One region of the Mycobacterium shinjukuense genome, then DNA from elsewhere that is predicted to be linked to it. Evidence: riboswitches for the same ligand, from Rfam matches in the RefSeq annotation. Region 1 holds a riboswitch; the other holds the start of a gene.

The links. Region 1 has a riboswitch for glycine ahead of gcvP (aminomethyl-transferring glycine dehydrogenase). Riboswitches for the same ligand answer to the same signal wherever they lie in the genome.
Region 2: another riboswitch for glycine. It lies ahead of gcvP (aminomethyl-transferring glycine dehydrogenase); the one in region 1 lies ahead of gcvP (aminomethyl-transferring glycine dehydrogenase).

What each region holds. Positions count from the first base shown of each region.
Region 1 is NZ_AP022575.1:1,506,973-1,510,379, forward strand. It holds gene gcvP (aminomethyl-transferring glycine dehydrogenase) at 1-1,888, opposite strand, end outside; glycine riboswitch at 1,922-2,047, opposite strand; glycine riboswitch at 2,048-2,145, opposite strand; gene G6N20_RS06765 (MerR family transcriptional regulator) at 2,173-2,823, opposite strand; gene G6N20_RS06770 (bifunctional nuclease family protein) at 3,120-3,407, opposite strand, start outside.
Region 2 is NZ_AP022575.1:3,949,441-3,952,847, reverse strand. It holds gene G6N20_RS21475 (PE family protein) at 1-491, opposite strand, end outside; glycine riboswitch at 1,166-1,256, shown strand; glycine riboswitch at 1,258-1,365, shown strand; gene gcvP (aminomethyl-transferring glycine dehydrogenase) at 1,423-3,407, shown strand, end outside.

The DNA.
Region 1 (3,407 bases):
CCTTGGCGCGCAGATCGTCGAGGTCGACGTCGCCAGCCCGACTAGGCTCGTCGTGGCAACGGACCACCACCACCCGCATCCCGGCCAACGCCGCCGACGCGGCGTTGGTGCCGTGCGCGCTGGACGGGATCAGACAGACGTCGCGGTGCGGCTCTCCCCGGCTGGCGTGGTACTCGTGGATCGCCAGCAGGCCGGCGTACTCCCCCTGCGAGCCCGCGTTGGGCTGCAGCGAGACCGCCTCGTAGCCGGTGATGTGCACCAGCCAGCTCTCCAGGTCGGCGATCAGCTTGCGCAGCCCCGGGGTGTCGGCCGCCGGCGCAAACGGATGCTGACGCCCGAATTCCGGCCAGGTGATGGACGCCATCTCGGCGGCGGCGTTGAGTTTCATGGTGCATGAGCCAAGCGGAATCATGCTGCGGTCCAAGGCGATATCCTTGTCGGCCAGCGCCCGCAGGTAGCGCATCATCGACGTCTCGGTGCGGTACCGGGTGAACGCGGGATGCGTCAGGAACTCCGATGTGCGCGTCTCGATATCGGTGCCAACAGCCTTGCCGGCCCGCCCGGTGGCCGCCACACCGAATGCTTGCAGAACGATCGCCACGTGGGCGTCGGTGGTGGCCTCGTCGCAGGCCACCGACACGTGGTCGGCGTCGACCCGCCACAGGTTGACGCCGTGGGCCTTAGCGGCGGCCAGCACCTCGTCGGCACGACCGGGCACCCGGGCCAACACCGTGTCGAAGTACGTGTCGTGCACCAACGCATCGCCCAGCGCGGCGGCAATGGTATCGGCGTGGGAATGCACCCGACGCGCGATGGCGATCAACCCGTCGGCGCCGTGATAACTGGCATACATCGCGGCCATCACCGCCAATAGCACCTGCGCGGTGCAGATGTTGCTGGTCGCCTTGTCGCGGCGGATGTGCTGCTCGCGGGTCTGCAACGCCAGCCGGTACGCCGGGGTGCCGTCGCTGTCCACGGACACCCCGACCAGCCGTCCCGGCAACTGCCGGGCATGGTTGGCGCGCACCGCCAGGTAGCCGGCGTGCGGGCCGCCGAATCCCATTGGCACACCAAATCGTTGGGTCGTCCCGAACGCGACGTCGGCCCCGATTTCACCGGGCGGTGTGATCAGCGTCAGCGCCAACAGGTCGGCGCCGATGGCGACCAACGCGCCGCGCTGGTGGGCCTGCTCCACCACAGCGGTCCAGTCGGTGATCCGGCCGCTGGCCCCGGGCAGCTGGGTGATGACGCCGAAGAAATCGCCGTCGGGCAGGCCATCCCGCAGGTCGGCGGTGACGATCTCGATGCCGAGCGGCTTGGCGCGGGTGGCCAGCACCGCGGCGGTCTGGGTGAACACGTCGACGTCGACGGCCAGCCGGTGGGCCGGGCCGCGGGCCGCGCGGTGCATCAGTGCCATGGCTTCGGCGGCCGCGGTGCCCTCGTCGAGCATCGACGCGTTGGCGATCTCCAGGCCGGTGAGATCGGTGACCAGGGTCTGGAAGTTCAGCAAGGCTTCCAGCCGGCCCTGGCTGATCTCGGGCTGATACGGCGTGTAGGCGGTGTACCAGGCGGGGTTCTCCAGGATGTTGCGCACCAGCACCGGCGGCGTGAACGTGTCGTAGTAGCCCTGCCCGATCATCGACACCGCGACGGTGTTGCTGTCGGCCAGCTCCCGCAGCTCGGCGAGCACCTCGGCTTCGGTGGCCGGCGGCGGCAGCCGGTCCAGACCCGGGGCGACACCGGCGTCGGTGAGGGTATCGAGGATGCCCGTCGGGACCGCCTTCGCTGCCAGCTCGTCGAGCGAGTTCACCCCGATCACCGCGAGCATGGTTGCGACGGCCTGAGCGTCCAGGCCGATGTGCCGGTCTGCGAACGTCGAAGGGGACACGGTGAACTCCTGACAGAAGCAGAGGTCTGGCGGCCCTCTCCCTCTGTCTTCACCTGTCGCCAGGCGCCTGAGAGATTCGGCGACCTGTTCCACCGGGTCGCCTTTCCCCATCGGCGGGTGGGGACCGCCACCGGTCGCCACCGCTTTCCAGAGGCATCATGGTCTCGCGCGGTCCGGGTGCCTGAGAGGTTGACGGAGAGGTGTTGCTCCTTCGGCGTCCGTAGCTGGCGGCCACAGAACTCTCCCGCGTGAGGTGCGATGCGTGCCCCAGTTTACTCGGCCGGCTAACCGATCTTGCGGTCACGCTGCTTGCGCCGGCTCGCCAGTTCGTCTTCCGGGGCGGCAATCGACTCGCCGCCGTCGGCGCGCTCCCCGCGGAACTCGGCGATGACACCGGTCAGCTCGCGCATCGCGCCAGACACGGCGATGCCGAACACCCCCTGCCCACCCTGCAAGAGGTCGACGACTTCCTCGGCCGACGTGCACTCGTATACCGTGGTGCCGTCGGAGAACAGGGTGATGTTGGCCAGATCCTGGACGCCGCGCTGGCGCAGATGGTCGACGGCAACCCGGATGTTGTGCAGCGAGATGCCGGTGTCCAGCAGCCGCTTGACGATCTTGAGAACCAGGATGTCCTTGAACGAGTACAGCCGCTGGCTGCCAGAGCCGGCCGCGCTGCGGATCGACGGGACCACCAGCGACGTGCGTGCCCAGTAGTCCAACTGGCGGTAGGTGATGCCGGCGATTTGGCACGCACTCGGCCCGCGGTAGCCGACCAGCTCGTCGGGCACGGAATCGTCGGGAAACAGTCCCGGCTGCACGTGTTCGCCGGGTGCGGGGCCGCCGGTAACGCTGCCGCCGACGCTGCCATCGGCGGTCGTGGCGGCCGCGTGGTCGGCAAGGTCTAGCTGTTCTTGACGTGGCCGCTCGCCCACGGTGCTTCCTCTCGCCGATCGCGCTCTTGTCACTAGCTGCTGCACTAGCGTGCGTCACTGGCTGCTCAACAGCCGCGTTTGCTCAGGTCCGAGTGCTATGGAGCATACGCCGTTTCACACCGACCGTACCCCCGGTACTTACCAAGTCATCACTAGAGTATGAGGGTTCCCAGCCCTCGTGGGCGCTATCCGTGAGGCGTGTCGAGATCGCAATGTGTGAGATGAGACGCACCCGTGACGTTGACGAGCGCCCTCACAGCCCGCCGTGCCGGCGCGCATCGTCGACGAGCTACGAGCTAGGTGGCTTTGAAGTCGTCGGGTGACACGCTGTCGAGAAACTCCTTGAACTTCTCCACCTCGTCCTCGCGAACACCGCCGCCGGCCTCCTCGTCGCTTTCGTCGGGGATCAACAGACCGGCCTGGGCGAGCACGGCCTCCTCGACGTAGATGGGAACGCCGACCCTGAGCGCGATCGCCACCGAGTCGGAGGGCCGGGCCGACACCTTGATATTGCGGTCGAAGATCAAATCCGCGTAGAACGTGCCTTCCTGCAAGTCGACGATGCGCACTTCCTTGAGCGAATG
Region 2 (3,407 bases), 2.1 Mb from region 1:
AGCAGCCCGCCATCCCCGCCGGCCTGGCCCGGCGTGGTGGCATCGGCGCCGTCGCCGATCAGCGGGCGCCCCAGCAGGGCCTCGGTCGGGGCGTTGACCACGTGGAGCACATTCTGTTCGGCGTCGTGAACCCCGGTGAGCAGGTGTTGTTGGGCGTTGGCCAGTGCCTGGCTAGGGTTGTGGACCACGTCGATCAGATGGTGCGCCGCGTTGGCCGCCTCGGTGGCAACGTACGAAGCCCCAGCATTGCTCAGCGTCTGCACGAAATGGTCGTGAAATAAACCCACTTGGGCGCTAATAACCTGATAATCCTGCGCATGCGCGGATAACAGCGCCGCGATTGCTGCCGACACCTCGTCCTCGGCGGCGGCGACCACATTCGTCGTGTAGGCCGCGGCTGCCACGTTGGCCGAGTCGATTGCCGAACGTATACCCGCCAATTCCGTTGCCCCGGCCACTAGGAATTCCGGCAGAGTGATCACAAATGCCATTTCCCGTCCTCCGAAACGTCCTTTGCTGCAGCGCGTGCGCGTTGGTCAGCGCCAGCGTCTGACCACGAAACTAACTTGCCCGATGCGATTGGCGGTCGCTGACTCCGTGCGATTCAATACGTAAATACGTAAATGACATTAGGTCTAGCCGGCTTTCGGTAAAGGTTCGATGATCATGAAACTCACAGGTTATAGTGGGTTGTCGCCGGGCGAGGTAGTCTGGATCGTGCAAGTGTTGAAGGTTGTATTGTCGCCAAAGACGGCAAGCCGGCGGCGCGCCCACCTGGGAATGCGGAATTCACCATTTATTCGCATTCTCGGAGCCCGAAAATAGCGGCTTTGTCATCGGTGATAGCGGGCTCTGACGGCGGTCCCGGCGCTGTACCGGGTCACCAATCGCTCGCTTCGCGGCGACCGTGGTCCTGGTCTGTGGGTTGGTCGCGGCCGTCGACGCGGTCCGGGTGCACTGCCCCCCGGGCCACATCGCGATCCCGACATGGGCGCTGTTGCTGTTGCCGGGCGTTTTCGGCCGTGCCTACCGCCATCAGCCACAGGCTGCCCGTGCCGCACAAGCACCCACCCGCCACGCGCTCGACGTCGGTGAGCCACGGCGGACACGTGACAAGACCGCGCTTGGTGTGTATCTTGAGTCCCCGACACAACTGAACCGCCGTTGAAGCGTTGCGGGAGAACCTCGATATCGAGGCGCCGTAGGAGCAATCTCCTCCCCGGGAATCTCTCAGGCCCCAGTACCGCACCGCCAAGGCAACTCTGGAGACAAGGACCGGTCAGCACGACCGACCTTACCGAAGGTGTACGGCCCCGCCAGCATGCGCGGCCACAGACTCTCAGGTTTCAGGACAGAGCGGGGAGGGAGCGACCAGCCCGGTGCCGTCGGGCTCACTGAAACCGGAGTTGCCCCTTGTCCGAGATGCGTGTTCAGGTCCCCAGCTGCCTAGCCGGGCCGGCGAGCTTTGCGCCCCGCCACATCGGAGCCGACCCTGCCGCGGTTGCGCACATGCTCGCCACGGTCGGCTATGCCAGCCTCGACGACCTTGTCGAGGCCGCCATCCCGGCGCAGATCCGCGACACCGCGCCGATGGCCTTGCCCGCGGCCCGCACCGAGCGGCAGGTGCTGGCCGATCTGGCCTCGATCGCCGCGCGCAACATCGTTCAGGTGTCGATGATCGGGCAGGGCTATTTCCCCTGCGTGACACCGGAAGTGTTGCGCCGCAATCTCATCGAATCACCGGCCTGGTACACCTCCTACACCCCGTACCAGCCGGAGATATCCCAGGGTCGCCTGGAAGCGTTGCTGACCTTCCAGACCATGATCGGAGACCTCACCGGACTGCCCGTGGCCGGCGCCTCGCTGCTCGACGAGGCCACCGCCGTCGTGGAGGCGATGCTGCTGATGCGCCGGTCCAACAAGAACCGGTCGGCGCGGCTCCTGGTCGACAGCGACTGCTTCCCGCAGACCCTGTCGGTGCTTCGGACGCGCGCCGCGGCGGTGGACATCGACGTCGACATCGTGGACGTGGACAAGCTTTCGGCGGATTTGCCCTCCGGTGATTTCTTCGGGATCGTGCTGCAATCACCCGGCGCCAGCGGAGCGGTGCGAGACCTGGGCGCCCTGATCGCCGCGGCAAAAGCCCGCGGGGCGATGACCACGGTGGCCGCCGACCCGCTGTCGCTGACGCTGCTGACGCCCCCGGGCGAACTGGGCGCCGACATCGCCGTGGGCTCGGCGCAACGGTTCGGGGTTCCGCTGTACTTCGGCGGGCCGCACGCCGGGTACCTGGCCGTGCGCAACGGCCTGGAACGCGCGTTGCCGGGCCGGCTGGTCGGGGTGTCCCAGGACGTCAACGGTGCCCCGGCCTACCGCCTGGCATTACAGGCTCGCGAACAACACATCCGCCGCGACAAGGCCACCAGCAACATCTGCACCGCGCAGGCGCTGGTGGCCAACCTCGCCGCCATGTACGCGGTGTACCACGGCCCAGAAGGATTGCGCCACATTGCCTCTCGAGTGCACGCGCACGCGGTGTCGCTGGCGGCCAGTCTGCGCTGCGCCGGATACACCGTGGTGCACGAACGATTCTTCGACACGGTGCTGGTGGCGGTCCCCGGACGGGCCCGCGACATCGCAGCGCGTGCCTACGAACTGGGCGTCAACCTGCGGATTGCCGACGCCGATCACATCGGGATCAGCTGCGACGAGACCACCACCACCGACATCATCGCGCTGGTGCTCATGGCCTTTGGTGTGGAGCGCATTGCACCGGGGCTCTCCGGGCTCGACCCGAAGCTGCTCAGAAAGACGCCCTACCTGCAGCACCGGGTGTTTCACGAACACCGCTCCGAGACCGCGATGATGCGCTACCTGCGCACCCTGTCGGATCGCGATCTGGCGTTGGACCGCACCATGATCCCGTTGGGGTCATGCACCATGAAGCTGAATTCCGCGGTGGAGATGGCGCCGATCAGCTGGTCCGGCTTCGCCGCGATCCACCCGCACGCCCCGGCTGAGCAAACGGGCGGCTATCACAAACTGATCACCGATCTGGAACGCTGGCTGGCCGAAATCACCGGCTATGACCAGGTGTCGGTGCAACCCAATGCGGGTTCACAGGGTGAGCTCGCCGGGCTGCTGGCCATCCGGGCCTACCACGCCAGCCGCGGCGAACACCGGCGACGGATATGTCTGATTCCGCAGTCGGCCCACGGCACCAACGCCGCTTCGGCGGTGCTGGCCGGCATGCGGGTGGTCGTGGTGGCCACCGCCGCCGACGGCGCCATCGACCTCGCCGACCTGCGGGCCAAGCTCGCCGCCCACGGCGCGGAGCTGGCGGCGATCATGCTCACCTACCCGTCCACCCACGGCGTTTACGAGGCCGATATCACCACGGTGTGCGA